4 regions of the Novosphingobium sp. TK71 genome follow, and region 2 is predicted to be linked to each of the others. Evidence: riboswitches for the same ligand, from Rfam matches in the RefSeq annotation. Region 2 holds a riboswitch; each other region holds the start of a gene.
What was found. Region 2 has a riboswitch for cobalamin ahead of ACXJ16_RS22145 (hypothetical protein). Riboswitches for the same ligand answer to the same signal wherever they lie in the genome.

Region 1 (7,587 bases), on a different replicon from region 2:
GGCCTGCTGTGTCCCGCTAAAGGCAGGTGCCGGTGTTCAACGAGGGGCGACCTACGCCCCTCAAACCGACATTGCAACCGTGAAAAGCCCGCGCAAAGGGCTGGTGGGGCAGTTTTTACTGATAATAGTTCGCAATTGCAATAGTGGGCGGGAATGCGCGGAAAACGGGCCCGGGAAGCGGGGTTCGGAGCCTGTTTTGCGCAACCCGGCGGGCGCAGATTGCATCCAAGTGTCTCGCACGGCGGTATGACAGGCAAGCGTCGGGGAGGGCGAGTCGCCTTGGAGGAAGGGCAGGCGGTCGCGAGTCACGGCGGCGGCGGCGAGACTGTCAGGCGTTCGTGGTGAGCCGTCTGGCGAAGGCTTCGGCCATGCGGTGATCGAGCTGCCGGCAGATGGCGATCCACCAGTCGCAGGCCGCGATGTCCCCCGCGAGGCGCGCGGCGGCGGCATTGGCGCGGGCATGGGAGGCGGCGGACAGGCCGTGGCGGGCGAAATGGCGCAAGGCTTCGGCGAAGATGCGCTCGTTCGCGGCCAGGGTGGCCGCATCCTGCTGCTGCGCGGTGGCGTGCCCCTCCGTCCGCTGCCGGCGCGTTCGGCGACGAGTGCCGTTGTCGTTGACCGCGCCGAGCGGCACGGATGGACACAGCGCTCGCACGATCACAGGACACGTCCCGCCTTTGGCGGCGGAGAAGCGGATTGCCATGGTATCGGGCCTCTTGTCTTCGGCGTTAGGGGGTGGTGCCGCGACCCCGTTATAGGATTGCAGGCGCTAAGCCTTAATGAGGGCGTATGGTTGCCGAAACCTTGAGAGGGGAATCGGGAGGTTTACTGAACCGGTTGCCCGATCCAGCGCCCGGAATTGGCATACTCGGGCCTGATCCCATGGGCCTCGGGCAGGTTCCTCGCCCGGTATAGCGCCTCGCCGCCCCGTTCGCGCACGTCGCTGGCATAGGCGGGGACGGCGGCCTGCACGAGGGTGGCCGGAGCGGAGGCGGGCTGGATGGCGGTGTCCGGCCGGATCGGGGTTGCCGCCTCGAAGGCGCGCTGCACCGCGAGCGGGTCCAGCGCGGCGTTGGCCACCGCGCTGGCGGCGGAATCGTCATGGCGATGCGGCGCGGCGAGCGGCTCCCCGCCGAAGTAGGCGAAGCGGAAGGCCGAAGGGCTCCCCGCCGGTCCGCTCAGGGCATAGAAGCGGTGGGCGCCGATCGTCGAGAGATAATGGAGGCTCGGCGCCCAGTAGGGATTGACCTGGACGGTGTGGTAATGGGTGGCCAGGCCGACCGGCGCGTAGACGTAGCCCGAAAGCGCCGCGCGGGCGACTTCCTGCGCACGCTGCCAGAAGAAGCGCTGCGGCGCGCGTGCCAGCGACCCGTCGCAGGTGAAGGAGAACTGGCAGCCGGTCGAGCGTTCGGAGCCCTGGTAGACCACGCCGCAGACGGTCTTGGGATAGGCGGGATGGGCCAGCCGGTTGAGTACGACCTGCGCCACCGCGCGCTGGCCGGCATCCGGCTCGCTGGCGGCTTCGTAGTAGATTGCGGCGGTCAGGCACTGGAGCGCGCGGCTGCGGTCCACCCCGGAATTGTCGATGCGCAGCGCGCGGGCGACCGGGCCGGGGCCGGTCACGCCGTCATCGGCATCGGAATGAATGCCTTCGCCGATCCTGAGCACAGGCTCTTCGGCATCGAGATAGTAGAAGGCCGAACCGGGGAAGCTGGCTCCGGCCTGCTCGAAGGGCATCGGCAGGACCGTCTGTTCGGGGGACCGCGCATCGGCGATGGAGAATTGCTGCCAGGAACCCGGCGAGGCGAAGGCGGGCAGTGCCACGGCGGCCAGTGCGGCGAAACCCAGCGACCAGCGCCGGCGCGCGCGGCGTGCGACATGTCGCCGGCCGCCGCGCGCGAAGTGCCCGCGGAAATCGCGGGGACGCGCTTCCCAGGGTTCGAGGCAGGCAGGAAGGGCGGCAGCGGTCACGAATAGTCCTCTCGGCGCGTCCTTTCGGGGGACGGGCGCATCTTGCGCCTAACCCGCTTTGCGGCGCGCGGCATCCCTGCAGATCGGCACGTCCCGAAGCGGTACAGGCCCTGCCGATAGCCTTAATGGCTTAAGAGAATCTTCCGGTTTTCCCGGCGGCGATACCTGGCGCGGCCTTTACCGGCCCTGCTTGCCAATCCTCGCGCCGGACAGTATCGGCGCAAGCGACGTCATGGGTGGCCCGGAGCCGGGCCCCAGGATTGGAACCTGGTGGGAATTTCGGCGAAAGCCCGAAGCTGCCCCCGCAACTGTGACCGGGGAGCGCCCCCTCCACGCGATGCCACTGGGTCAAACCGGGAAGGCGGAGGCGGCGCGGCGATCCGGAAGCCAGGAGACCTGCCCTTGACGGTCGTTCCGCAGCCGGGCGGGGTGTCCCGGCATGCAGCGAGCACGCGCGCATGAGGAAAGGCGCGCGTCTCCGCCATGGACGGCAATGTCGTTCAAGGTTGGAGGAATTACCGTGAAGTATCTGTTTCTGCTGGGGACGGCCCTGTCCGTCGCCACTCCCGCGCTGGCGGACGAAGCCGCAAACGATAGCATCGCAGCGGACGGCATCGTCGTCACCGCGACCCGCACCGAGACCCCGGTGAGCGAGATCGGCCAGTCGGTCTCGGTCGTCACCCGCGAGGATATCGAGCGTACCCAGGCGGTCACCGCCACCGATGTGCTGGCCCGCCTGCCGGGCGTGACCTTCACCCAGTCCGGCGGCTTCGGCCAGCCCGCCAGCGTGTTCATCCGGGGCGCCGAGAATGCGCAGAGCCTCGTGCTGATCGACGGTGTGCGCATTAACGATCCGGGCGATGTCGGCGGCGGCTTCGACTTCGGCAGCCTGACCGTCGGCCAGTTCGACCGTATCGAAGTGGTGCGCGGCTCTTCCGGCGTGCTCTGGGGCAGCCGCGCCATCGGCGGCGTCGTCAACCTCATCACCGCGCGCCCGACCGAGCAGTGGACCGCGCGCGGCCAGGCCGAATATGGCTGGCGCGACCAGAAGCAGCTCGGCGCCTCGGCGGCGGGCAAGGTGGGCCCGGTCGGCCTGACGCTGGGCGGCAACTGGCTCAAGGGCGACGGCTATTCCGCCTTCGACGAGCGCCTCGGCGGCAAGGAGAAGGACGGCTTCGAAAGCAAGAGCGCCAATGCCCGGGCCGAAGTGGAACTGCTGAGCGGCCTGTCCGCCGACGCCGGGACCTACTGGACCAAGGCCAACTACGATTACGACAACACCGGCGCCGATGCCCTGAACGTGGGTATGAAGCGCGACACGGTGGGCTATGCGAACCTTCGCTACAAGGGGCTCGACGGCCGCCTGACCGCGCGCGTGGGCTACGGCCTCACCGACACCCGCCGCATCTCGGACGACGCGGTCTTCGGTCCCTACACCACCAACGGCCGCGCGGACCGCTTCGAGGGGCAGGTTTCCTTCAGCCCGATCGACATGGCCAGCATCCTGCTGGGCGCGGAGACCGAGAAGCAGAAATTCTCGAGCGATTACGCGAAGGACTCGACCTCGATCGACAGCTACTTCGGCATGCTGACGCTGCGTCCGGTCACCGGACTGACCCTGAACGGCGGGCTGCGCTACGACGACAATTCGGACTTCGGCCACAAGACCACGTTCTCGGCCAATGGCGCCTGGGTGATCGGCGGCGGCGAAAGCGCGCCGATCCTGCGCGCCAGCTATGGCGAGGGCTTCAAGGCGCCGTCGCTTTACCAGCTCTATACCAATGGCGGTTTCCGCGCGCTCGATCCCGAGACTTCGAAGTCGTGGGACGTGGGCGTCGAGCAGCCCTTCGCGGAAGGGCACGGGACGTTCTCGGTCACCTATTTCGACCGCAAGACCAAAAACCTGATCGACTACGATCTGGCCGAATGGAACTACTACAATGTCGGCCGCGCCCGCGCGAAGGGCGTGGAACTGGGCATGCAGGTGCGCGACTGGGAAGGCTTCGACATGAGCCTTTCCGCCACGTACCTCGACGCTACCAACGAGGATACCGGCGCCCGGCTCGCCCGCCGTCCCAAGACCAACCTCTACGCCAGCCTCGACAAGCACTGGTCGGACGGCTTCCGCCTCGGCGCGGACTTGCGCGTGGGCGGGGGGCGCTATGACGACGTGGCGAACACCTACTATCTTGGCGGCAATGTCGTGGTGGGCCTGCGCACGGCTTATGACGTGACGCGGAACATCCAGGTTTATGGCCGGGTCGAGAACCTGTTCGACGAGCACTACGAAGTGGTGCGGACATACGGCACGCCGGGCCGCGCGGCTTATGCCGGGGTTCGGGTGAAGATGTGATCCGAGCGCTTTCCCTGACACGGTCGGGACGGGGAAGGCGCAAGGCCCGCCTGCTCGCCGCCGCGCTGGCTCTTGCCGGCCCGGTGGCGGTGCTGGCGGGATGCGGGGGCGGCGATGCGGCCGACGCGCCCGGTTCCGCGAAGGCCGGTGGTCATCCCACGATCGTCTCGCTCAACCCCTGCACGGACGCGATCCTTGCCGAAGTGACAGGGCCGGGCCAGTTGCTGGCGATCTCGAACTACAGCCACGATCCCGAGAGCAGTTCGATGCCGTTGGAAGCGGCGCGTCGCTTCCGGGCGGTTTCGGGATCGGTGGAGGAAGTGGCGAGGATCGGCCCGCGTGTCGTCGTCGCCAGCGCCTTCCTCGATCCCGCAAGCGAGGCGGCGTTCCGGCGGCTGGGGTTCGAGCTGGTCAAGGTTCCGATAGCCTCCGACCTTCGGGCCGCGCGCGAGCAGGTGCGCCAGCTTGCACGGCTGGCCGGGCATCCCGAACGGGGCGAGCGGCTGGTCCAGCGGATCGATGCGGCCGTGGCCCGAAACGCGCCGCCCGCCGGAATGCGGCAAATTCCTGCACTGGTGTGGGAATCCGGTGGACTGGTGGCCGGAGACCGGACCCTGATCGTTGACATGATGGAGCACACCGGCTTTACGAATATTGCCGGCGCGCGCGGCCTCTCCCAGGCCGATTATCTGCCCTTGGAGCATGTGCTGGCGGACCCGCCGCGCGTGGTCTTCGCGGTAGGCGATCCGCTCGCCGAGGAGGACCGAATGCTGCATCACCCGGCGCTTTCCGCGCTGACCAGTACCCGGCGTTTCTTGCTGAGCCGCTCCATCCTGTGGTGCGGGGGGCCAACCATTCCGCGTGCGCTCGACGAACTCGCGGCGGCGCGCCGGGCGCTGGCCTCGCCGGAGCCATTGGGCGATTGGACTGTTTCCCTCAGACCATGAACCTGCGTTTTGTCCTGCTGCTGGCTCTCGCGCTTTGTGTCGCGGTGCCTTTGTCGCTGCTGGCGGGCCGCGTTTGGATCAACCCTTTTTCCCCGGAACTTCAGAACGCATCGATCATCCTCGTGCAGCTGCGACTGCCGCGCGCGGTATTGGCGCTGGTGCTCGGCGCCGGGCTGGGCGCGGCGGGGGCGGCGATGCAGGGCTACCTGCGCAATCCGCTTGCCGACCCCGGCCTGTTCGGCATAGCGCCCGGCGCGGCGCTGGGCGCGGTGCTGAGCTTCTGGACCGGCTATGCCTCGGCGCCTTGGATGCTGCCGGTCTTCGCGCTGGTCGGCGCGGGCGGGGCGATGACCCTGCTGGCGCTGATCGCCGGGCGCGGCGGCGGTGTGGCGTTGTTCACGCTGGCCGGGCTCATGGTTTCCAGTCTTGCCGGCGCACTGATGAGCCTTGCCATCAGCCTCTCCCCGTCGCCTTTCGCGATGAGCGAGATCGTTACCTGGATGATGGGCTCGCTGGCGGACCGTTCATGGCGGGAGGTCTGGATTGCCATGCCGCTGACCCTGGGCGGCATCGGCGTGCTGATCTACGCGGGGCGCGATCTCGATGCGATGACCCTGGGGGAGATGGCCGCCCGCTCGCTCGGCGTGGAGCCGCTGCGGCTTCAGGCGCTGATGATCCTGGGCGTGGGCCTGATTGTCGGTTCGGGCGTGGCGGTGGCGGGCATCATCGGCTTCGTCGGCCTGATGGTGCCGCATCTCGTGCGACCGATGACGGACCGCAAGCCGTCCTCGCTGCTCGTGCCTTCCGCGCTGGCGGGCGCTTTGCTGCTGCTCATGGCCGACTGTCTCTGCCGCATCCTGCCGCTGACCGGCGGCGAACTGCGGCTCGGCATCGCGCTCAGCCTGCTGGGCGCGCCGTTCTTCCTGCGCCTGCTGCTCAGGATGCGCCAGGGCATGGTGGCATGAGCTTCGGCGCTGACAAGGTCACTGTCGCCGGGCGGCTGGAGGATGTCTCGCTCAACTGCCGCCGCGGCATGATAACCGCGATCTGCGGGCCCAACGGCGCGGGCAAGTCCACGCTGCTTTCCGTGATCGCGGGGCTGCTCAAGCCCGATGGCGGCCGCGCCGTGATGGGCGGGCGGGCGCTTTCCGCGGTATCGCTGGCGCAGCGCGCGCAGTGGATCGGCTACCTGCCGCAGACGCCGGAAGTGGCCTGGGATGTCTCTGTCGAAGTGCTGATCTCGCTCGGCCGCCTGCCATGGCGCGGTGCTCCGGCCGCCGAGACGCAGGAAGCGATCGAGGACGCCATCGCCGCGATGGACCTTCAGGACTTGCGCCACCGTCCGGTCTCCACCCTTTCCGGCGGCGAACGCGCCCGCGCGCTCATGGCCCGCGTGCTGGCTACCCAGCCCGGCTGGCTGCTTGCCGACGAACCTTTCGCCAGCCTCGACCTTGCGCACGGTGCGGCGCTGATGCAGCGCTTCCGCCAGCAGGCGCGGGCCGGGAAGGGCGTCGTCCTCGTGCTTCATGATCTGGCGACGGCGATGAACCATGCCGATCAGGTGCTGGTGCTGGCCAAGGGCCGGGTGGAGGCCGAAGGCCCGCCCGAGATGGCCCTCTCGCGCGAGGTCATCAGCCGCGTGTGGAACTGCCCGGCGCACTGGCTGGGCGACCCCGGCGAACGCGCCCTCTCGATCGGCGCGCCGGCACCGCTGGCGGTGGATTTCCGGCAGCAGTTCTAGGCGGGGTCGGAATGAAACAAAAAACGCCGCCCCGTTTCCGGAGCGGCGTTTCGTGCATGGATTATCCCGGCGTTACTGGGCCTTCGGCGCCAGACCGCGCGCTTCCAGCATCGGTTCGACCTTGGGGTCGTGCCCGGTGAAGTCGCGGTAGAGCTGGGCGAAGTCCTTGGTGTGGCCCTGGCCGAGGAACGACTTGCGGATGTGGTCGCCGTTGGCGCGGGTCATGCCGCCGTGCTTTTCCACCCAGTCCCAGCCGTCGTGTGCCAGCATCTCGGTCCAGATGTACGAGTAGTATCCGGCCGCGTAGCCGTTATCCCAGATGTGGCGGAAGTAGGGCGTCTTGTAGCGCGGCGGGATCAGGTCGGTGTTGAGCCCGGTCGCGGCCAGCGCCTTGGCTTCGAAGGCCATCGGCGGCTGCGCGGCTTCCTCGGGGGAGAGCTGGTGCCACTGGATGTCGAGCATCGCCGCCGAAAGCGTTTCGCCCAGGCCCAGGCCCTGGTTGAAGGTCTTCGCCGCCTCGATCTTGGCGATCAGGTCCGAGGGGATCGTCGCGCCGGTCTGGTAATGCTTGGCGT
Region 2 (7,587 bases):
GAAGAACAGCGCCTGATCCTGCGGCAACCCGTCGACGTAAAGCTGGGTCGAGGGATTGTAGAAGTCCACCGAGGACTGCCCACGGATCGTGACGTTGGCGAATGTACGGCTCGAGCGGGCGCGGATGGAAAGGTCCGCGAAGAGGCGATCGAGTTGCTCCACGCCCTGGAACCCGCGTGGATCGAGCGCCGCCGGAGTTGCGATTGCGACCTGGCCATCGACACTTGCGAGTGACTGCGGCCGCTTGCCAGCCGTTACGACGATCTGGTCATTTCCTTTCTCATCGCCAGACTCTTCCTGCGCCTGTGCGCTTACGCTCCACAGAGCGGCTCCGGCCAGAAGGGCCGACGAAATCGATGTATGCCGTGTGTTCAAGTTGGACCCCGATCAAAAAGCTGGCGATCGAGAGGCCGGTGGGAATTCCCTCCGAACGGTCGGTCTCGCCCCCCGCTGCTTGCTTGGCCCTAACTGCAGTGACGTATCGCTCGCGCCCGCGATCGGAACGTAAACCAACGCAATCGGAACTTTATTGACTGTGATTATCAATAGCGTTCAATGAGCGCATGCCACATCCCATCAAGCCCCGCCTCAGTTTGTCTGAACGCCCTCTGGCGCAAGCGGGATCTCAGTTGCCCTGTGCGGTTGGTATGGCGCCGGAGGCTCATTTCGATGGGACGAGAGCGCCGGCAGGGCGAGGCGTACGCCTCAGCATTCGCCCGGGCTTCGACCTTTCCGTATTCGAACTCGATGCGCGCGGCGCTTCGCCGGTCTCGGCAACGACGCAGCCATGCCTTGCAATCGTCGTGCTGCTGTCCGGTGAGGGGGAAGGGCAGGTGGACCGGCAGGGAACCCGGCTTCCGGCGGCCCCTTATCTGGCCGGAAACTTCTACGTGTCCTTTGCCCGCGATACCGTGACGGGCATCGCCACGGCTAAAGGATCGGCGCCATTTCGGGTCGTGGAGCTGCGCTTGTCTATCGAGTTCCTGGAGCGCATCGGTGCGCTTGCGACATTCGACAGCGTCGATCATCGACATCCGTTGCACCACGCCTCTTGTCCAGGTTTCTGGTTGGGCAAAGGCGCCGCACCTTCCGAACTGCTCGGCGATGCGCAGTCGCTGTTCGAACTTGCCTTTGCTGCACCAGCTGCGGATTTGCGCATGGAAGCGCTTGCGCTTTCCCTGTTTGAAGTGACCAGCGCAATCATCCGGGATCCATCCTTAGCGGTGCCACGCGATGTTCCGTCATTGACTGACACCCGGCTCGATGCGGCGCGCCAGGCCATGTTGGAGGATCTCGCCCATCCATGGTCGATCGCGGAGTTAGCCCGTACCTTTGCCCTCAACACGCGTAGGCTGAAGGAAGGATACCGCGCGCGTTTCGGGCTGCCGGTGAACGGCGATCTTCAGCGCATGCGGATCGAAGCCGGGCTTGAGCTGCTCCAGCAGGGCAAGCCCGTGATGGAGGCCTCCTTGCAGGTCGGATATTCAAATCCCAGCCACTTCGCACGCCTGTTTCGTCGCCATTATGGTATGTCGCCCAAGGCTTGGCGTGAAATCGATCACCGCTGAAGGTTGGACGTCGTTCATTTCGGTAGGCCCAAGGCCTCCTTCGGCACAACTTGCGGCTTCGATTTAGCCGGCAACTTAGGCAAATGCCCCTTTCCCTGCCGATGTCCCTTGCGGAGCCACAAATGGCGAGTTAGCAAAAGTCGCTCCTTCGCCCCGATGGGCGGTTGGGCAAATCGCGCCGGTGCCTCGATCGAGGCTTAATAGGGAACACGGTGAGGGCATTTCGCGCTCTAGTCCGAGGCTGTCCCTGCAACTGTAAGCGGCGAGCGCGATGTTCATCGCGGCATGGCAAGGACCGCGCCGCAGCCACTGGGCCGGACGCTAACTCCTGCGAGGCCTGGGAAGGCCGTTCATCGATGCATTGACCCGCGAGCCAGGAGACCTGCCGGCGTCTGGTCGCACTTGTCTGGTCCAGGGGATGGCCGGGCACGGACTTCTCGTCTGAGCGGCACTACTGGGCATGGCACTTCGTTTGCGTGGAGTGGCAGGTCGTGTCGGGACGCTCTGCACGGGCACCCGGCGGATTGGCGTGCAAGAGGTGACGATGAACGGGGCTTTGGCCAGTTTGAATGATCGCGAGCCAGGCGGCTCGGAATTGAAAAAGTTGCTGCAGCGGATCGAGCAGGACCCTGCAGCCTGTGCGATGCGACACGCGATAGGTCGGCATATCGGCGAGGTCGGCCTCGAGCTCGATTTTGGTGGTCCGTTCAACAAAATGCTAGGGCTCAGCTTGCGCAAAGCCGAGGCACGCCGAGCGGTTTTGGCCATATCCAACCGGTGCGGCAGGTCGAGCTGGATCGATGGGACCGATCGACTGCGCTTTCGAGAAGTCGATGCCATGAGGCTGGACTATGGCTGGAGCCGTATCGTCCTTGAGTTGACGACCATTGCGCGGCGTCCTTTGACGCCTCGGTTGCTGATGGATGTATTGCCCATCTCCAGCAGCGAGCGGCTACGCTGGACGAAAGACGGCCGCCTCACCCAATCAGGCAATGTCCTGATCAAGCGAGGTCAGCTTGTCTCCGTCCCGACCTACGATGTCGCATTCGTCGAGGCGCTGCTGGCCGCGCCGAGCCGCATCAGCGTCTGGCGCAATTCCGATTTGCAGGAGTTGGAGCCGATACGTCCTCACTCTGCCGAGTAAGGAACCAGAGTCCTGCGGTTCTCGTCCACCGCGATGGGCTTGCCGATCGGAGGGAAAGCCCGCTGCGGGCACGCCGGCCGTTCGCAGACCTTACAGCCGGCTCCGATCCGGGTTGCGGCCGCTGGATCGGAGAGATCGAGGCCGCGCGCGTAGATCAGACGGGAGGCATGGCGGATATCGCAGCCAAGCCCGACGGCGAAAGTCTTGCCGGGAACACCATAGCCGGCATTGCCCGAACCCACCGTGCGGGCGATCCACAGGTATGTCCGCCCGTCCGGCATCTGGGCGATCTGCGTCAGAACCCGGCCGGGCTGCGTGAACGCTTCGTAGACGTTCCAAAGCGGGCACGAACCGCCCACGCGGGAGAAGTGAAAGTCGGTCGCCGACTGCCGCTTGGAAATGTTGCCGGCGCGATCGACGCGCACGAAAAAGAACGGAACGCCCCGTGCATCCGCTCGCTGCAGGGTCGAAAGGCGGTGGCAGATCGTCTCGAAGCCCACGCCAAATCTCCGGCCCAGACGTTCGATGTCGTAGGCTTCTTCTTCCGCCGCTGCGAGAAACGCGCCGTACGGCAGGATGAGGGCGCCCGCGAAGTAGTTGGCGAGCCCGATCCGCGCGAGCCGCCTGGCTTCCTCGCCGGCCAGGATTGCATCGTCGGCAAGGCGGTCGATTTCGTCCTTCAGTTCCAGAAAGGCGAGTTGGGTGGCCATCTGGAAGGCCTGTTGACCCTGCTTGAGATGAGCGGAGAGATGGAGTGTGCGATGCGTATGATCGTAGCGGCGCTGGGCGCTTTCGGTCTCGCTCCAGACGATCTGGATGCCGTGCTGCCCGCGCAAACGTTCGATAAGGCCGGCATAGACCGAGCGCGGGCTTAGGCCCGCTTCACGGTAGATGCGTTCGGCTGCCTCATCCAGCAATTCGACGTGGTTGTGGCGGGCATAGAAGAAGTCGCGCACCTGCTCGAACGGCATGCGCGCAGGGCCCGGTGTGATCCAGTCATCGCCTAGCTGTGCGGCCATGGCTTCGCTGCGTTCGCTCATCTCGCGCTGGCGGCGGTGGAGCGCGACCAGGGTCCGCCCCACGGCAGGCATATTGGCGGCCAGTTCCTTGATCTCGGCAAGCGAGATCGGCTCCGCACTGTCCGTCAACGCTTCGCGAAGGTCCGTGACGAGGCGGGCTTCCTCGTCCTCCGAGAAGAGCTGGACATCGATCCCGAAAACCGAGTTCAGCTTCAGCAGGACCGGTACGGTGAGGGGCCGCTGGTTCTGTTCGAGCTGGTTGAGGTAGCTCGGCGAGATATCGAGCGCGGAGGCAAGCTCCACCTGCTTGAGCTTGCGCTCTTCGCGAAGGCGCCGCAGCCGCACGCCCATGAACATCTTCCGCATCAGCTCTTGCCCGTCGTTCGCAAGATTTGCAGATTGCGCCTAAACCGTTCGCAAAACTTCGCAAATCTGCGTTTTATCGCTATTTCGTTCATGCGGATGTTGCAAATCATTCGGGCGAGATCAAGAGGAATGCGATACCGCCCGGCATCCTCGCAGCCAGTTTGCGAGAACGCCGGGCGGGCGACCGGAGAGCTGATGGAGGATCAGCTTGCCGGTAACGCTTCGGGAACGATTGTCTTCACGATCGAGGCGTCGAGCGCTTCATAGTCGTGGAGGCCGATCGTCTCGTAGAGTTCGGCGCGGGTTTGCATGGCGTCGACCATGGCATGGGTTCCGCCGTCCTTGGCGATGGCCGCGTAGAGCCGTGCCTGCGCCTTGTTGGCGACGCGCAGCGACGAGACCGGCCAGATCACCATCTTGTAGCCCATCGCCGCGAATTCGTCGGCGGTGTAGAACGGGGTCTTGCCGAACTCGGTCATGTTGGCGAGGAGCGGCACGCCCGGCATGGCCTCGGCAAACTTCGTGAACATCTCGCGCGTGACGAGGGCTTCGGGGAAGATCGCGTCGGCGCCGGCTTCCACGTAGAGCTTTGCGCGCTCGACGGCGGCGTCGAAGCCTTCCACGCCGGCCGCGTCGGTGCGGGCGACGATGACGATGTCCCGGCTCGCCTTCTTCGCGGCCGCGACCTTGGCGGCCATGTCATGACCGGGAACCAGGTTCTTGCCGTTGAGATGACCGCACTTCTTCGGCAAAATCTGGTCCTCCAGATGAACCGCGCCGGCCCCGGCTTCCTCGAACGTGCGGACCATGTGCATGACGTTGAGCGCTTCGCCGTAGCCGGTATCGCCGTCGACCAGCAGCGGGAGGGCGGAGGAGCGCACGATCTGGCGGATGAAGAAGGCCACTTCATCCACGGTGATGATGCCGAGATCCGGCAGCCCCATCGAGGCGGTCATGGCCGCGCCGGAGAGGTAGAGGCCGTCGAAGCCGGCCTGCTTCGCCTGGATCGCCGCCTGTCCGTTATGGGCGCCGGGAAGTTTGTAGATGCCGGGGCGGGCGAGGGCCTCGCGGAAGCGTTTGCCGGCGCTTTCGCGGGGCAGTTCGTCTGCAATCAGATAGGGCATGGGTACTCCTTAGGCCGCGCGGGGCTCATTGCGCTGCGCAAGCGGCACGAATGTGAGGTTTTCCGGGCCGGTGTAGTTGGCCGAGGGGCGGATGATCTTGTTGTCCTGGCGCTGCTCGATGACGTGCGCGGCCCAGCCTGAGGTGCGGGCGATGACGAAAAGCGGCGTGAACATCGCCGTCGGCACGCCCATCAGATTGTAGGAGACGGCCGAGAACCAATCGAGGTTCGGGAACATGCGCTTGGCGTCCCACATCACGCTCTCGATGCGTTCGGCGACCGAGAACTGGCGCTGCGCTCCCGCTTCGTCGGCGAGCGACTTCGCCACACGCTTGATGACGACGTTGCGCGGATCGGAGATCGTATAGACCGGATGCCCGAAGCCGATCACCACTTCCTTGGCCTCGACCCGGCGGCGAATGTCCGCCTCAGCCTCGTCGGCGCCGGCGTAACGCTTCTGGATCTCGTAGGCGACTTCGTTGGCGCCGCCGTGCTTCGGGCCGCGCAGCGCGCCGATGGCGCCGGCAATGGACGAATACATGTCCGAACCGGTGCCTGCGATGACGCGCGCGGTGAAAGTCGAGGCGTTGAACTCGTGCTCGGCATAGAGGATCAGCGAGGTGTGCATCGCCCGCGCCCAGCTTTCCGACGGTGCCTTGCCGTGGAGGAGGTGCAGGAAGTGGCCGCCGATGCTGTCGTCATCGGTCTCGACCTCGATCCGGCGGCCGTGGTGGGCGAAGTGATACCAGTAGAGCAGGATCGAGCCGAGCGAGGCCATCAGCCTGTCAGCGATGTCGCGCGCGTCGGGCAGGTTGTGGTCGTGCGTTTCGGGAAGCACGCAGCCCAGCGCCGAGACGCCGGAGCGCATGACGTCCATCGGATGCGCGGCAGCAGGAATGGCTTCCAGCGCGGCCTTGACCGAATGCGGCAGTCCGCGAAGCCCCTTGAGCTTGGCCTTGTAGGCCGCCAGCTGCGGCGCGGTCGGCAGTTCGCCGTGGACCAGGAGATGAGCGATCTCCTCGAAATCGGCGGACTCGGCGATGTCGAGGATGTCGTAGCCACGGTAATGCAGGTCGTTGCCGGTCTTGCCGACCGTGCAAAGAGCGGTGTTGCCTGCGGCGACGCCGGAGAGCGCCACCGATTTCTTGGGCTTGAAAGCGACTTCGTTGGTGGGCGTCGGGGCCATAGGATCCTCTCGGGTCGAAATGGGCGGGTTCGAATGGGCGTTCATGCGCCGCAGGCCCGCTTCTGGGTGAGGGTGGTGAAGGTGAAGCGGCCGCTGGCCGCGATGGTGCGCCCGCCGTCGCGATCGGTCGCGGTCGCGAAAACGGAGACAACGATGGCTTGCTCGTCCTCGCTGACCGACCAGGTCTCGAGGTCAACGTCGGGGACCGAGAAGCCCTCCCTCAGCTGAACGGCGTCGCACCTGGCGATGCGGATCGTGTCGCCAAGGCTTCCGGATGCACGGTCCGTGGCAACGGAGACCATGGCGCCGAGCAAGTCGAGGCTTCGCCCGGGGCGATTGGAGATCATGCCGTGATCCTTTCGGAACTTTGGGTCTCTTCGAGGATGCAGGCGGGCACGAGAACCTCGCCTTGCATGAGGATGCGGGCGCTGCGGCTCATGATCGCGCGTGTGACAGTCCACTGGCCATCGACCTCGCGGGCCTCGGCACCGACGCGCAGGGTGCCCGAGGGGTGGCCGAAGGTGATCGCATTGCGCTTGCCCCCGCCGGCAGCGAGGTTGACCAGTGTGCCGGGCACGGCAGCAGCGGCAGCGATGGCGACCGAGGCGGTGCCCATCATCGCATGGTGCAACTTGCCCATCGACAGGGCCCGGACCAGCACATCAATCTCGCCCGCGAGGACTTCCTTTCCGCTCGACGTGCGGTGATCGACTGGCGAGGCGACAAAGGCGATCTTGGGCGTATGCTGACGCTTCGCCGCTTCCTCGGGCGTCTTGATCAAGCCCATCTTCAAGGCACCAATGGTGCGTAGTGCCTCGAAGCGGGATAGCGCTGCGGCATCGCCGTTGATTGCGTCGCGCAGTTCGGTGCCGGTGTAGCCGATGTCCTCGGCGTCGACGAAGATCGTCGGAATACCAGCGTTGATAAGCGTGGCCTTGAGCTTGCCGCCCGCCACACGAGCGTCCGGAACGTCGAGTTCGTCGACAAGATTGCCGGTCGGGAACATCGCCCCACCGTCCGCATCATCTTCGGCGGGATCGAGGAATTCGAGCACGATCTCGGCGGCGGGAAAAGTCACGCCGTCGAGTTCGAAGTCACCGGTTTCCTGCACTTTGCCAAGCGCGACCGGGACATGGGCGATGATGGTCTTGCCGATATTGGCCTGCCAAATGCGTACCGTG
Region 3 (7,587 bases), 730 kb from region 2:
CCGGTCCGCTCCGCATGTCTCGCGCAGGACTTCAAGGACGCGCGCAAACCCGTGCGGTCGCGCCTTCGAGCGGGGATTGTAGAACGCCATCGCAAAGTCCGCCTCTGCCGCAAGGCGCAGCCGCCGCTCGATCAGGGCCCAGGGCTTGAGATTGTCGGAGAGGTTGATGGCGCAGAAATCGTGGCCCAGCGGCGCGCCCGCCCGGGCGCTGGCCGCCAGCATCGCGGTAATCCCCGGCAGCACCCGTATATCGAGTTCGCGGTGCGCGGCAGGCCCCGCCTCCAGCGCCTCGAACACGGCGGAGGCCATTGCGAACACCCCCGGATCGCCCGACGACACCACCACGACCCGCCGCCCACTCGCCGCCATCTCCAGGGCATGGGCGGCGCGCTCCAGCTCCACCCGGTTGTCGCTGGCGTGAAGCGTCAGCCCTGCCCGCGCGGGGACGCGCGAAACGTATGGGGCATAGCCGACGATGTCGGTAGCCTCCGCCAGCGCCTGCGAGACTTCTGGCGTCACCAGCGCGGCATCGCCCGGACCGATGCCCGCAATCGCGATCCAGCCGCTCATGGCCGGCGGCCCTGCCCGTGGATCAGCAGGATCGAGAAATAGGGCGTCACGGCCTGCGCCTCGCACAGCGGCGTAACGCGTTGCTCCGCCATGGCCGCATGTTCCACCAGCCAGGCCTCTCCCTCGCGCCCGGCGGCGGCCACCGCGCGCCGCAGCTTGTCGAGATTGCGACCGATCTTCATGACGACCAGGGCATCGGTATCGCGAATGCGCCTTACCAGATCGTCCTCGGGCAGCGTGGCCATCAGAACGGTGAGCACGTCGTCTCCCCAGGTCATCGGCGCGCCGCTGGCAGTCCACGCGCCGGACATCCCGGTGATCCCGGGAACCACTCGTGTCGGCACCGAGCCCGACAGGCGGGTGTAGAGGTGCATGAACGAGCCGTAGAAGAACGGGTCGCCCTCGCACAGGACCACGACATCCTCGCCCGCACCGGCCAGCCGCGCGACATGGCCCGCGCAATGTTCGTAGAACTCGGAAAGGCAGGCGTTGTAGCGCGGGTCGGACAGCGGGATTTCCGTCGTGACCGGATACTCCATCGCGAATTCCACAACGTCTTCGCGCAGCATCCCCTCGACAATCCTGCGCGCCTGCCCGGGGCGGCCGGACTTGCGGAAATAGGCGACATGCCTTGCCTCGCGCACCAGACGGTCGGCGCGAACGCTCAGCAGGTCCTGCGCGCCGGGGCCAAGACCCACGCCGTGAACGGTGCCCGGCTTCATTCCGCGCTGCTCCCGATGGCGTTGATCGCGGCCACGGTGATGGCGCTGCCGCCCAGCCGCCCCTCGACGATGCAGCAGGGCACCGGCATCGCCTCCCACAGCGCGGCCTTGGACTCCACCGCGCCGACAAAGCCGACCGGACACCCTATGATCGCCGCCGGGCGCGGACAGGCGGGGTCTTCCAGCATGTTCAGCAAATGGAACAGCGCTGTCGGCGCATTGCCGATCGCCACCAGCGCCCCCTGCAGATGCGGCCGCCACAGTTCGAGCGCCGCGGCCGAGCGCGTGTTGGACATGGCTTTCGCCAGATCGGGAACCGCCGGGTCGTGCAGCGTGCAGATCACCGGATTGCCGGCGGGAAGGCGCGATCTGGTGATGCCTTCCGTCACCATGCGCGCATCGCAGAGCACCGGAGCCCCGCGCGCTGCAGCCGCGATCGCGGCTTCGGCGAAGCCCGCGGAGAACCGTATATGAGCGGCCAGTTCGACCATGCCCGAGGCATGGATCATGCGCACCGCGATACGCTCTTCCTCACGCGTGAAACGCTGGAGATCGGCCTCGGCACGGATGGTCGCGAAAGACTGGCGGTAGATCGCCGCGCCATCGGTTTCATAAAGATGAGGCATCATTCGGCTCCGAAATGGGCGAGCAGTTGTGGGAGATCGAGGCCGGACCGGCATGGCGGGTCTCCGGCAGCGGCATCGATGGAAAGGTCGAAGCGGCCGTTTCGCCCGGTCAGCGTGACGCTTGCAGGGGCGGAACGCGCACAGCCCTTGGCGCAGCCGGAGACGTGAAGGCGGCCCGGAACGTGCGCGGCCAGCCGCAAGGCCAGCGGCCGCGTCGCCACGGTCGCCTGCGGGCACAGCGGTGCTCCGGGGCAGGCGTCCACGCGCATGGCCGGATCGGCAGGATCGCTGACAAAGCCATCCCCGACAGGATCGGGGAGCGGGTTCGCGCCTTCCAGAAGAAGCACCCGCCACGGGGTGATCCGCAAGGCCGCCGCCCCGGAACGTGTGACGAGCGAGGCCAGCGCCGCCGCCTCCACGCTGCCGAAAGCGGCGCCGCAGGCATGGCCCATGGCATGGGCACCGGGGCCGATGACCGGACGCGGCGATGCGGGAGAGACCCATCCCCTGGCCCAGCCCGGCAGCTCGGCACGGTGCCGCGCCATCCTGCCGGATGCGATCCCGCCGGAGGCGACAAACCATTCCGCCAGTTCGACCAGCGCGCCTACCGCTTCGTCCACGGCAACGGGAATCCCCAGCGCCCGGCCATCCGCGCGCAGGATGAGCCCGCCGCCTTCGGCCCGTTCGATCCGAAAGTCCGCAGGGCTCCCGCCCAGAATCGGCGCGGCTCCGGCGTCCACGGCGAAACCCATCTTTCCCGGCAGTTCCGGCAGGCGAACCTGCGCACTGGCCAGCGCCCCGGCGATCCGGAACGTGTCATCCCCCGCCGTCCAGTCCGGCGCTACAAGGATATTGCGGCGGTTTTCGGTATCGGGCCGGGCATCCACCAGTTCCAGCGCCACCAACTGCTCCAGCAGGGCCGCCCAACCGGCTTCGGTCACACCCCGGATCTGGAGATTGGCACGGCGGCTGAGGTCGATCGCCCCGCTGCCGTATTCGCGGGCCAGCGCGCAGAGCGCCAGCGCCTGCGCGCGTGACAGGCGCCCAAGGCGCGGCCGCACGCGCACGATCAGCCCGTCGCCCGCCATCATCGGGCGCCAGGCACTGGGGCACCAGCCACGCACGGCAAAGTCGCTCATGTGCGGCGATCCGGGCGGGACCGCAGGATTTTCAACAAGGCACGCTTCGACGAGACGCGCATAAACGCTTTCAACCGCGCGCGGCGACGATGACCGGGGCTTGCCGACGAAGTCGGTCCGTGCGCAACGACAGGCGGGCGCGACATACGCCATCCCTGCACACCGATGCAGCCCCAGCCGCACAGGTTCGTCGCTCACGCGGAGTACCGAGCCTTGGCCTTTCCCTGGACCATGGCAAGAGCGACCGACGCGCCGGCAGGTCTCCTGGCTCACGGGTCAAAGCTCGATACGCGGCCTTCCCGGAACCGGCGCCGATGGGCGCCTTCATCCAGTGGCCGGCTCCGTTGAGGGAGCCCCGGCATCTCGCTCGCCGCTTACAGTTGCAGGGACAGCTGCGGAATGGGAGTTTCCTCCGCACCGCATTCCCATTTCAGCCCCGAAAGGCACCCGCGCGATCGTTGCAGGCCGGACGAAATCCGGCTTGCAGGTGCCGCCTAACCCAAAACGGGATCGATGCCAATCGCCAGCGCAGCCCTGCAAGCGCATCCCGGCGATATCGCACGGCAGCGTGCGATACCGGGCGGCCCGATTGCGCCCGATCCCCGATTGCGCCCGATCAATGCGGCTGACGGCGCAGGCGTCATGATCTGCGAAACCCGGAAGTCATCGCCGATGGTGACGAAACCTCAGGTCGGGTCCGGACGTTGCACACCGAGACGAAGGAGAATCCCATGCTCGAACATGTCCCTCAATGGCTTGGCGCCCTGTTTCACAACTTCCGCGCGGGACATTCCAAGCTGGCGATCGTCCGCGCCGGGCTGGTGCCGGAAGGCGCCTTCATAGACCTGTCCAGCCCCGCTTTCGAGAACGGCGCGCGCCTTCCCGCACGCTTCACGGCCGATGGCGAAGGCATATCCCCGCCGCTGGAATGGGGCGAGGTTCCTGCCGCCACCACCAGCCTGGCGCTACTGGTCGAAGACCCCGACGCTCCTGCGGCCGAGCCTCTTGTCCACGCCATCGTCTGGAACCTTCCCGCAGGCACACGGGCGATTCCCGAAGGCGGCATCGGCCCTGACGACGACGGTGCGCCGGACGGGCGCGATGTGGGGCGCAACAGCTATCAGGCCGAGGGCTGGCTGCCGCCCGATCCCCCGCCGGGCCACGGCACGCACGATTACGTCTTCCAGCTCTTCGCGCTTTCCCGCGCGCCCGTGCTGGAAACGAACCCGGGCCGTTCGGAATTCCTGGCGGCGATCAAGGACCATGTCCTGGCCGCCGGAATGCTGGTGGGCCATTACGCGCGCGGAGACGGGGAACCGGCTGACGAGGAGTAGGTCACGGCGGCAAAGGCGAGCGCCCCTTCGGCGCTCCCGCCCCGCTGTCATCTCCATTCGCGCAGGCGGGTTGCGCGCGCGGCCATTGTCAGCAGCGCAGGAAAGGACCGGGCCGCGTGACACCCGGCCTGCCGCAGGACCGGATGTTCCAGCATGTTCTGAAGCGCCATGGCCCGCCGGACCTGACCGCGAACCTCCGCGGCGAGCCTGCAGTCGTATCGCCGCGCGTCCTCGCCCGCCATCACGCTTTGCGCGGCAACGAAGGCGCTGCGCAGGGCGATGGCCATGCCGTCCCCGGTGAGCGAGGCGGTCATCGCCCACTGGTCTCCCAGCCGCAGCACCCGGCTGTTCGCGGTCCGGGCCGGGGCCATGCCGTAGTTCAGGTTGGCGATCGTTACAGGACGGTCGAACAGCGGCTCCGCATCGGCCAGCATTTCGCGCAGCGCCGCGATCTCGTCCAGCCGGGCGCGCAGGCCCGTCCAGTCCCCGCCGGACTGCGCAAGACGGCTGCGGCGCACGACGAGGCACAAGTTGGCCCGTCCACCCTCCACCATCTGAAGTCCCGCATAACCGCCGCCGAACAGAAAGAGCATGATCGTGCCCGCCAGACGGTGCATCGCGGCAGGGGCAAGGCGGTAATGCATCTTGAACCCCACGAAACCATCCTCCGCCCGCCCCGTGGACGCCGTGCCTCTTTCGCGCAGGGGCAGCTTGCCGGTTGCCAGCAGCAGATTCTCCCCCTCTCGGTCCCCCTCGCTCGTGCGGGCCAGGCAGCCGCCGAGTTGGAGTACCCTGACGCCTCGCTCCACGCGCGCGCCGGATGCGATGGCCTCCCTCAGCAGCGCCTCGTCCAGCACATGGCGGCTGAGGCCCCAGGCACCGAAGGGCAGCGGCGCCTCCGCTTCCACGGTGCCCGAAACCAGCCTGATCCGCTGGATCGGCACACCGCCCAGCGAAGCGGGGTCCACGCCAAGCTGGCGCAGATGCGCGGCGGCCTCCACCGAGAGGAATTCGCCGCAGACCTTGTGATGCGGCCCATGCTCGCGCTCCAGCAGGAGCACGTCCCGCCCCTGCCGCGCCAACAGGCAGGCCGCCGCCCCGCCTGCAAGCCCCCCGCCGACCACGAGGACATCGGCCATGTCAGCGTTCCAGGGTGAAGCGGAAGCTCTCCGCCGCCATGCCTGGCCCGAAGGCCAGCGCCAGCCCATCTCCCTCGCCCGAGCCCGACAGCATCCGCGAAAGGATGAACATCAATGTCGCCGAGGACATGTTGCCGTGATCGTGCAGCACCGTTCGCGAAGGCAGCAGCGCCTCGGCGGGTAGGCCAAGGCCGTGCTCCACGGCATCCAGCACCGTGCGACCGCCCGCGTGGACCGCCCATAACGCGACATCACCGGCTGAAGCGCCGCGCAGGAGCCCCCGGTCGTCTCCGCGGGAGGCATCCGCCGCAAGAGCCTCGGCGATGCGGGCCGGCACTTCTCCGCCAAGGTGCATGTCGAACCCCTGATCGCGGATCGACCATGTGATGGCATCGGCCGTGCCCGGTATCGTCACCGCCCGAAAATCGCGCAGGGCGATCCCTTCCCGCTGCGCCGTCACCAAAGCCGCCGCAGCCCCATCGCCGAACAATAGCATCGCCAGCAGGTTCGCCAGATCGCCGCTCCGCTGGAAATGGATCGTACAGAGTTCCAGCGTCACCACCAGCACCCGCGCCTCCGGCGTCGAACGGACGATGTGATGCGCCAGCCGCAGGGAATTGACGGCCGCATAACAGCCCATGAAACCCACCACCGTCCGCTCCACGCCGGGATCGAGTCCGGCGCCGGCAACGATCGCCTGATCCAGCCCGGGCGCCATGAAGCCGGTGCAGGAAGCGACGATGAGGTGCGTGATCCCCGCCGCGGCGATGTCGATTTCCAGCGCCTCTATCGCGGCTAGGGCCAGACGGGGCGCGTCGCGTTCGTAAAGCGCCATGCGCTGCCCGGTCGATGGCCACGCCCCCGTCCCGTAGAAGCCCGCCGTATCGGTTATCGTGCCGTCGGCAAGCGTCACCGGTTCGAGGAAGGAATAGCGCTGCGCGATGCCGGAGCGGGCGGCCATGCGCTCGAACAGGCGGCGAGACCGTGCATCGGCCAGCTCTGCGCTGACGAAGCGCACGAAAGCATCGTGAACCGCGAAAGGCGGATTGGCGGTGCCGATGCGATTGATATGCGCGATAGCCGAGGTCATGCCCGTCTCCCCACCAGCACCGCGTTCAGCCCGCCGAACGCGAAGCTGTTCGAAATCAGCACTTCGGCCGAAAATGACTGAGGCTCCAGCGCCAGCGGAAGATCGCACTCCGGGTCAGGGCCGAGATGGTTCAGCACCGGGGGTGCCGTGCCTTCGACAAGGGCCATCAGCCCCAGCAGGAACTCCATCGCCCCGGTCGCGCCGATCATGTGGCCATGCGCGGACTTCGTGGCGATCACCCGGTGGCGGGGCAGGTCTGCGCCGTAGACCTCCCGCAGCGCAAGCGCTTCGGCCGCATCGTTCAGCGCGGTGCCGGTGCCATGCGCCGAAACGATGGCGGGAATGTCGAAACCGATGCATGCATCCTCATGCGCCGCGCGAATAGCGGCCGCGATCCCGGCAGTGTCCGGCGCAGTGATGTGCGACGCATCGCTTGACAGGCCATATCCCGCCAGTTCGCCATGAACGCGGGCTCCTCTGGCGCGGGCATGGCGCTCGCTTTCCAGCACGAGCACGGCCGCGCCCTCGCCCAGCACCATGCCGCGCCGATCGCGCGAGAAGGGGCGGCAGGTGTCCGGCGCCAGCACGCCCAGAGACTGCCATCCCGCCATCGAACCACGCGTGAGGCAGGCCTCGGCCCCGCCCGCGATCGCCACGTCGACACGGCCGCTGCGGATCATGTGCAGGGCTTCCCCCAGCGCGTGAGCGGAAGAGGCGCAGGCGCTGGACAGGGTAAAGACCGGGCCGTGGATGCCCAGCAGGATCGAGACATGCGCGGCGGGAGCCGTGATCATCGAGCTAGGGATGGTCTGGGGGTGGACCTTGGCCTCGTCCTTGCCGAAGAGCCGTTCGTAACCGGTGTCGATCGTTTCGTTGCCGCCGCTGCCGCAGCCCATCAGGACCGCCGTGCGCCGGGCCAGTGACGGATGATCCGCAAGGCCTGCATCCCGGACGGCCTCCAGCGCGG
Region 4 (7,587 bases), 240 kb from region 2:
CGCGCGTGATCTCCACGATGGGCCCGCCATAGGCGGCCACGGTATCCCATACGCCCACGAACTCGATGTCCGGGAAACTCTCCGCCTCACGGTTGAAAGCCTGCCCCCGCAACCGGCGCCAGCCTTGTATGATCCTGTCCCTGAACCAGCGGACGGTCTGGAAAAGCCAGGGGAACAGGTCCGGCGCATTCTCGCCCAGGAAGCGCCGCACCGCATCGGCGCAATTGCGCTTCAGTTCGCGCTCGTCCTCATAAGGAACGATGCCCTGCGTGCAGATGAGCGCCACGAGAAGCCGGATCGTGAACGCGCCCCGGCTGAACCCAAAGGCATAGATCGTGTCGCCCTTGTCCGTTCCGGGATACTGGCCATTGTAGTTGCGGCAGACATATTCGTAGAGCCGCAGAAGATTGCGCTTCAGCCCGAAGCCGAAAATGCCGCCCAGAACCGCCAGGAAACGAAAACTCGAAGTACCTACGCCATTGTCGTAATAGGCAATCTGATCGGGGCCGCCGGGCCTCGATCCCAGATCGAGCGCATCATAGAGGCGATAGACGTTGGTGCGGAACAACGCGCGGCTGCTGTTGCCCGTGCCGTCCGAGAACACGACGATCCGCTTGGGCTCGGCAAGCGGCGCAGCCGCATCGGCACGCCGTTCCGGCGCGATTTCTTCTCCGGTAGGTGCGCTGGACACATTCCTGCCCCCCGATCGCTGTCATGAAATGACAATCTGCAAAGCCCCCGCTTCGCACACGACAATGAGTGACATTTCCAACGCGGGCAGACAACAGTAAACGCGCGATCGAATGGGAACTATACTTAAGATCCCATCCGTATGATTAACAATTCTTACTGAATAATTTGCACACAAAGGGAAACGTCAGGTCCAACCCCCGCCCGTACCTGCGATCAATGCCCGGCCGGAATGACCTCGATGCCCAGCCGGCCGCCGCGTGCGGCGATATCCAGCAGAAGGTCGACATTCGGATGTGCACCGGGACGCTCGCGTGCATCCGCGGTATGTTCGGCGAACACCACAAGGCCATGCTCGGCAGCAGCCGCATCCAGATGGTCGAACCGCTGCTTCAGGTAGTTGTAGACGGCGAGCGAACCCTGCTTGCCCGGCTGGTTCGATATGGAGGCCACCACGTTCCCCGCATCATCGACGAGGTCGATGCGTTCCAGGCCGTCTATCGGCGGCAATAGCTGAAGATTGTCCTTGAAGGTCGCGCCCGGTTCGATTGCCGCCAGCATGTCTCTTGTTCCTGATTCACTGCACTCGCGGCGCTCTTACACCTTCTTCGAATGACCGCAATCGGTCCCGGAAGCACCACCTAGAACCACCAAGTAGTGCCGCGGCGCATGAGGGCCGCGGCACGCCCTGTCCTCAGAAGGTGTACCGCGCGCCGATCTTGACGGTGCGCGGCTCTATCACCCTGCTCAAGCGCCCGTCGACGGGACCTGCCGCATCGTAAGCCGGAATGTAGGATTGGTAATAATAGGCAATGTCCTTGTCGCGACTGTCGAGGATGTTGAGCACTTCACCATATATCTCGATCCGGCCTCCCTTCCAGGCGGCACGGGCATTGACTACGGTGCTGCCGCTGTCCCGCACGCTGTTGTCCTCGACCAGAGGGTAAGGGCCGAGATGGCGAATGCGGATGCTCGTCTCCCACGGGTCCAGCACGATGGACGCCCCCGCCGACGCTGCATTCTCGAAGGCGTTGGGAATGCGGTCGCCATTGTCGTATCGCGAACGGCTGGCGGTATAGTTGCCATCAAGCGCAAGCCAGGGCAGCGGCCGCCAGAAAGCGACAAGTTCGTAGCCATGACGCTTGCTGGCGCCGGTCGGCTCGACCGCGTTGGAATCACCGACGAAACGCAGTTCGCTTCCAACGTCGAGCCACCAGTAGGTTCCTGTCAGCGAGAAACCGTCCGTCTGGAAACGGGCGCCCAGCTCCTTGCCGGTGCCGCGTACCAGAACAGGCACCGGCGTTTCGGCATTCACCGCCCCTCGCACATCGTTGGAGTGGAATCCGCGCCCCCAGTTGGCATAGAGTTCGAACTGCCGGGTAACTTCATAGGCCGCGGAGAACTTGGGCGAAACGATCGAATCGTGCCCGCTTCCCTCACCAAGCTCTTCCGCCGCTGCGTTTCTGGCGCGCACGGAATAGTGATAGTAGTCGCCCCGCAGACCGCCCGTCAGGCGCAGGCCCGCCAACGGCTGCCAGGTTGCCTCACCATGGATCGCACCGGAAAGTTCCTCGACGTGATAACGGCCCAGCGAGTACAGGAATTCGCGACTTTCCGTGCGATTCACGCCAACGCTGCCGATATGGTCGAAGCGGTTCTCGGTGCCGACGGAGAGTTCCAGTTCCGGCGCCGGATTCCAGTGCTTGCGTGCCGTGAGGCCGGTAACCCAGCGCTTGTCGAACTGGTCGATCTGGGCGCTGGTCCCGTCGGGATCGACATAAGTCGGGTTTGAATACATGTTCCAGTCGTAATACTGGGCGTAGACGTTGGCGCTCCAACTCGCCTGCGTGATCCCCACATTGCCGACGAACCGCGTGGTCCTGCCGCGCGCCGTCGGGTCGGGCGAACAGAACACGTCGGCGCATATGTCGGAACCGACGATCCGCTCGGGAATCTGCTCGGTTGGACGCCATGTCGCGTGGTAGGCATGAAGCGAAGCCTGGAGCGCACCTTCGCCCAGCGGCATGCTGTACTTCGCAAAGCCCGCATAATGGCGCAGGTGCTCCTCCTGCTGCCACGGCCCGTCATAGCGCTTCGCCTGCCCCACCACCGTAAGATCGCCGGAACCAAGCCCTTTGATCGTGCCGCCCGCTGCAAGACGGCCGGTGCTGTACGAGCCCCCCTCAAGCGAAACCCACGGGCGGTCGAAGCCGGCGATCGTCGTCATGTAGGCCGTGCCCGCCAAGGCGAAATCGCCGCCGTCCGCGCGATAAGGCCCTTTGCGGAAGTCTTCACGCGCAACGATCTCCGGGATCAAACCGTTGAGATCGAGATACCCCTGCCCATGACCATGGGTCCGCAGGTTCATCTGCACGCCGTCGATATAGGTCGTGAAATCGCTACCATGATCGAGGTTGAACCCGCGCAGGAAATACTGGTTCGCCTTGCCGCTGCCCGAATGCTGGGCGGCGACCATGCCGGGAATAGCCTCGAGAAGTTCGGCCACGCGCAGCAGCGGACGGACCAGCAGGTCGGAGCCTGCCACGCTGCCTTCGCTGGCGGCATGGGCTTCGCCGATCTTGGTCTCTCCCCGGCCGAAAACCAGGATTTCGCTGTTGCCGCCATCCGAAGCCGACCCGTCCGAAGCCACTTCGCCGGCAAGAGCCGGAACGGAGGCAAGCGCGACGATCCCGCCCATGGCGAGGCGGGCGAATGCCGCCTTTGTGTTGATTTGCATTACAATTCCCCCGGCGCCTGCGACTGGGAGTGGAAGCGTGCCGTCCAAGACGGTCGGCACGCGCCATCGGCCGGACGCCCGAGGCGACCGCGACACGAACCGATGCGGCTTCCACCGCTCGTTCGTCGCTCAGACGGAAAAATTACCGGGCCTCGGCCATCCCCTGGACCAAAGCGAGAGCGACCAGACGCCGGCAGGTCTCCTGGCTTGCGGGTCATCGCTTGATGCACGGCCTTCCCAGGCCTCGCAGGATTTAGCGTCCGGCCCAGTGGCTGCGGCCAGGCTCCTTGGCCTGCCGCGATATGCATCGCGCTCACCGCTTACAGTTGCAGGGACAGCCTCGGATTCGAAGGCCGAAGCCCTCTCACCGCGTTCCCTATTAAGCCTCTTTCGAGGCACCGGCGCGATCTTGCCCGCCGCCTTCGAAAGAAGGAAACGGTTGCAGTCCGCTAACCCACGCAAGAAATGTGTTCAAGAGTGTATGGCAGGTGAGGTATTGTTACGGCGATGCTTTCGCCCGCTGCGCCGGGAAAGCGGGCCGGGAAAGCGGGCCGGGTAACCGTCACCCCGGCAAAGTCGCGGTCTGGCGAAGGGCTTCGCCAAGCGCGAGCGCGGCCGACGTGGCGAGATTCAGCGAGCGCACCTCCGGCCGCAGCGGTATGCGCACGCGCGCATCACAGACATCCGCCACTGAGGGGGGCACCCCTGCGCTCTCCTTTCCGAAGAGCAGGACATCGTCTACCCTGAATCCGAATTCATAAGCCGAATGGCTGCTCTTGGTCGTGAACAGCACCAGTCTGCTCGGCCCGATATCGGCCCTGAAGGCATCGAAGCTGGCGTGTCGTGTAATCGTGACATGGTCGATATAGTCCATGGCAGCCCGCCTTACGCGCCGATCGTCCCATACGAAGCCCATCGGCTCGATAATATCCACGCTCGCGCCCAGGCACGCGCCAAGCCTCAGCACGGCGCCGACGTTTCCGGCAATCTCGGGTTCGAATAGAGCAATACGCATCCGGACCGATTGGCGGCAAGACAGCGGCCATGCAAGCCCTTCGGCAGTTCCCGGATAACGAGGCGGGGCGGCGCCCTTTCCGGCCTGTGCCGCAAGTGGCGGATATTGCGGGAATAAAGCCGTTGTGCAACCTAGGGCATCCGAAACCTTGAAGGACCGAGGGATGCCCACGATACAGGACAAGCGACACGACTTCCTCTGGCTCGTCCAGCTCTGGATGCAGCGCGAACGGGATATCGCCGGATGGACGGCAACCTGCGGCGATGCGGTTGCCGCCAGCTATCGTATCCCCGCATCGATGACCGCGCGCGACGCCGCGCACGATTTCCTGTCCTTCAACAGCGCTTCGTTCCGTGGCGGCGTGGAGAACGAATGTCCCGCCTGGATGAACGCGCTGGAAGATCCTTCCTACGGCTGAGCCCCGCATGACGGGCCGAAACGGCGCGCCGCCTCCTCAGCCGAACGTGAAGGCGAAGGCCTGCACGCCCGGATCGAGGAACTCGATGGTGAAGGTCCGGTCGGTCACGGTGCCCTGCTGGCGAACCAGTTGATAGAGCCGCTGCGTGGTCACGGTGCCTTGCCCGGCCGCGTCCGCGTCCATGCCGTGATCGCCGCCCGGAGCCTTGCCGTCCACGGTGACGCGGAAGCGGACCGGGCGTCCTTGCGGCCCCGGCCCCAGCACGAGATGAAGATCGCGGGCATGGAAGCGGAAAGCGATACGCCCGCCCGCCGCATCCAGCGAGACGAACTCCGGCCCGGCGGTCCACGATCCCGCAATTCCCCAGTCATTGCGGCCGGGCAACTGCCCCAGCACATAGCTGTGGGGCCGGTCCGGCACATAACCGCCCGCCGAAGCGAAACGTTCGCCTCGTGAATAGCCCAGATAGGTTTCGGGCGAGCGATTGGTGGCCTTCTGCGGCGCCTCGCCCACGCCGGAGCCCTTGACCGCCACGACCTCCAGGCTGGGCGGGGCATTGCCGTTCTCGGCCAGCAGGCGCTGGATGACCCTTTCGGATTCCGCGTAATCCCCCTCGCCGAAATGATGATAGCGGATCCGTCCCTTGCCATCGATGAAGTAATGCGCGGGCCAATAGAGGTTCTGGAAGGCGCGCCAGATCGCGCGATCGTTATCGAGCGCCACTGGATAGGAAATGCCGAGATCGCGTATCGCGCGGCTCACGTTCGCCGGGTTCTTCTCGAAGGCGAATTCGGGCGCGTGAACGCCGATGACGACGAGCCCCTGATCCTTGTACTTTTCCGCCCATGCACGGACATAGGGAAGCGAGCGCAGGCAGTTGATGCAGCTGTAGGTCCAGAAATCGACGAGGACCACTTTCCCACGCAGCGCCTCGGCGGTGAGCGGCGGCGAATTCATCCATTCGCTCGCCCCTGCCAAAGACGGAAACGCGCCTTCGTCTCCCAGTTCGGCCCGGCCGGCGCGCATGGCCGAAGCGGCAGGCGTACCGGGGCGGAACTTGGCGAGCAGCCTCTCTTCGACTTGCGCCGTGCCCGAAAGCGAAAGGCGGGTGAGAAGGCCGGTATCCAGCCCCAGCGCGATCGCGGCCACCCCGGCGAGCACCGCCACGCCCAGCACGCGGCGAACACCGTTACCAAGGCCGATGGATCGCTTCATCGCCGCAAACACCTTCCCGCCCACCAGCAGCGCCAGCGCCAGCGAAGTTGCCGCGCCCAGCGCATAGGCGAGCAGCAACAGGGAGGTATGCGTACTGGCGCCGTTCAGCGCCGCTCCTGTCAGGACAAGTCCGAGCACCGGTCCCGCGCAAGGCGCCCAGAGCAGCCCGGTGGCAACCCCGAGCAGGAGCGACGCGGAGAACGTGGCGGAGGAGCCGCCCACGTCTCCTTCCGCCGAACGGGACAGCCGCGCGCCCATCGCCACCAGCGGCCGGGTCGCGCGATCGGCCAGCGACGGGAAAAGCAGCAGCAGGCCGAACAGCGCAAGCACCGCCAGAGCCACGATCCGCCCCAGGCCGTTGGCCTGAACCGCCCAGCCCCCGCCCACGGCCGCCAGTGTGGCAACGCCCGCGAATGTCACCGCCATGCCGATCAGCATGGGCAATCCGCTGCGCAGGAACGGCTGATCGGCCCGCGCGAAGACGAAGGGCAGAACCGGCAGGATGCAGGGGCTGATGATGGTCAGCACACCGCCCAGATAGGAAAGGACAAAGAGGATCATCGGCTGTTTCCTCCAACATGAAGCCTGCCGATCAGGCGCATCGGCGCATGAACCTGCGCTGTCCGCGATCGCATCGGAAACTATATTTTCGCGCCTGCATCTTTCCGACTTTCCGGAACGTATCTTCCGGTACTCGAACTTTGCCGGGAGGACGAAATGAAGGCTTTTCCTTGCAGGCGACCGCTCCTCGTATTCCTTGCCTGCGGCCTCGCCGTCGCGGCGCCCGTTCTGGAGAGCCGCTCCACTGCGGCCCCGCAGCGCGCAGCCGTGCAGGTTCCCGCCCCTCTCCACGACAGTCCCAACCCTGCAGGAAGCGAAACCGCCGTTATTGCCGGTGGATGCTTCTGGGGAATCCAGGGTGTGTATCAGCACGTCAAGGGCGTGCGCAGCGCCGTTTCGGGATATTCGGGCGGCGACCGCACGAACGCAAGCTACGCCGCCGTCGCAAGCGGGCGGACCGGACATGCCGAAGCGGTGCGGATCACTTTCGATCCGGCACAGGTCAGCTACGGAAAGCTGCTGCAGATCTTCTTCACCGTGGCCGCCGACCCGACCACGCGCGATTTCCAGGGGCCGGACCACGGCACGCAGTATCGAACCGCCATTTTCCCGCAGTCCCCCCGGCAGCAGGAGATCGCCCGGCGTTATATCGACCAGCTTGCGGCCGCCGGCGTCTGGAAGCGGCCGATCGTCACGCGCATCGAACCGTTCAAGGGCTTCTACCCCGCCGAAGCCTATCATCAGGATTTCCTGACGCTCCACCCCGATTCCGCCTATATCCGCGCGAACGACCAGCCCAAGATCGCCGCGCTCAAAAGGGCCTTCCCCGCGCTCTATCGCAGCACGCCCGTCCTTGTCCGGCCGTGAGCCGGCAGGCGGCGAGCGACAATCGTTGATCTCCTCGCGGCGAACGGGCAGGATCGCCGCATCGGAGAAGCTGGCAGTGCGAAA

Region 1: it holds a riboswitch for cobalamin, as region 2 does, so the genes downstream of both, ACXJ16_RS01090 (TonB-dependent receptor domain-containing protein) here and ACXJ16_RS22145 (hypothetical protein) in region 2, are expected to answer to the same signal.
Region 3: it holds a riboswitch for cobalamin, as region 2 does, so the genes downstream of both, ACXJ16_RS19240 (ferredoxin-like domain-containing protein) here and ACXJ16_RS22145 (hypothetical protein) in region 2, are expected to answer to the same signal.
Region 4: it holds a riboswitch for cobalamin, as region 2 does, so the genes downstream of both, ACXJ16_RS21105 (TonB-dependent receptor) here and ACXJ16_RS22145 (hypothetical protein) in region 2, are expected to answer to the same signal.

The regions. Positions count from the first base shown of each region.
Region 1 is NZ_CM143962.1:255,092-262,678, forward strand. Features, by position in the region: gene ACXJ16_RS01080 (hypothetical protein) at 329-703, opposite strand; gene ACXJ16_RS01085 (cell wall hydrolase) at 826-1,971, opposite strand; cobalamin riboswitch at 2,189-2,389, shown strand; gene ACXJ16_RS01090 (TonB-dependent receptor domain-containing protein) at 2,465-4,324, shown strand; gene ACXJ16_RS01095 (ABC transporter substrate-binding protein) at 4,321-5,271, shown strand; gene ACXJ16_RS01100 (FecCD family ABC transporter permease) at 5,268-6,236, shown strand; gene ACXJ16_RS01105 (ABC transporter ATP-binding protein) at 6,233-7,012, shown strand; gene ACXJ16_RS01110 (M3 family metallopeptidase) at 7,085-7,587, opposite strand, start outside.
Region 2 is NZ_JBSZKA010000001.1:1,386,431-1,394,017, reverse strand. Features, by position in the region: gene ACXJ16_RS22155 (TonB-dependent receptor) at 1-375, opposite strand, end outside; gene ACXJ16_RS22150 (helix-turn-helix transcriptional regulator) at 648-1,568, shown strand; cobalamin riboswitch at 1,731-1,972, shown strand; gene ACXJ16_RS22145 (hypothetical protein) at 2,113-2,712, shown strand; gene ACXJ16_RS22140 (short-chain fatty acyl-CoA regulator family protein) at 2,697-4,097, opposite strand; gene prpB (methylisocitrate lyase) at 4,301-5,221, opposite strand; gene prpC (bifunctional 2-methylcitrate synthase/citrate synthase) at 5,231-6,406, opposite strand; gene ACXJ16_RS22125 (hypothetical protein) at 6,448-6,753, opposite strand; gene prpF (2-methylaconitate cis-trans isomerase PrpF) at 6,750-7,587, opposite strand, start outside.
Region 3 is NZ_JBSZKA010000001.1:656,227-663,813, reverse strand. Features, by position in the region: gene cobJ (precorrin-3B C(17)-methyltransferase) at 1-570, opposite strand, end outside; gene ACXJ16_RS19250 (precorrin-2 C(20)-methyltransferase) at 567-1,292, opposite strand; gene ACXJ16_RS19245 (precorrin-8X methylmutase) at 1,289-1,918, opposite strand; gene ACXJ16_RS19240 (ferredoxin-like domain-containing protein) at 1,918-3,057, opposite strand; cobalamin riboswitch at 3,295-3,523, opposite strand; gene ACXJ16_RS19235 (YbhB/YbcL family Raf kinase inhibitor-like protein) at 3,789-4,391, shown strand; gene ACXJ16_RS19230 (NAD(P)/FAD-dependent oxidoreductase) at 4,439-5,530, opposite strand; gene ACXJ16_RS19225 (type III polyketide synthase) at 5,532-6,620, opposite strand; gene ACXJ16_RS19220 (beta-ketoacyl-[acyl-carrier-protein] synthase family protein) at 6,617-7,587, opposite strand, start outside.
Region 4 is NZ_JBSZKA010000001.1:1,143,787-1,151,373, forward strand. Features, by position in the region: gene ACXJ16_RS21095 (T6SS phospholipase effector Tle1-like catalytic domain-containing protein) at 1-691, opposite strand, end outside; gene ACXJ16_RS21100 (DUF2322 family protein) at 907-1,251, opposite strand; gene ACXJ16_RS21105 (TonB-dependent receptor) at 1,385-3,427, opposite strand; cobalamin riboswitch at 3,603-3,845, opposite strand; gene ACXJ16_RS21110 (tRNA (cytidine(34)-2'-O)-methyltransferase) at 3,990-4,442, opposite strand; gene ACXJ16_RS21115 (hypothetical protein) at 4,606-4,860, shown strand; gene ACXJ16_RS21120 (cytochrome c biogenesis protein DipZ) at 4,897-6,636, opposite strand; gene msrA (peptide-methionine (S)-S-oxide reductase MsrA) at 6,793-7,503, shown strand; gene ACXJ16_RS21130 (sigma-70 family RNA polymerase sigma factor) at 7,580-7,587, shown strand, end outside.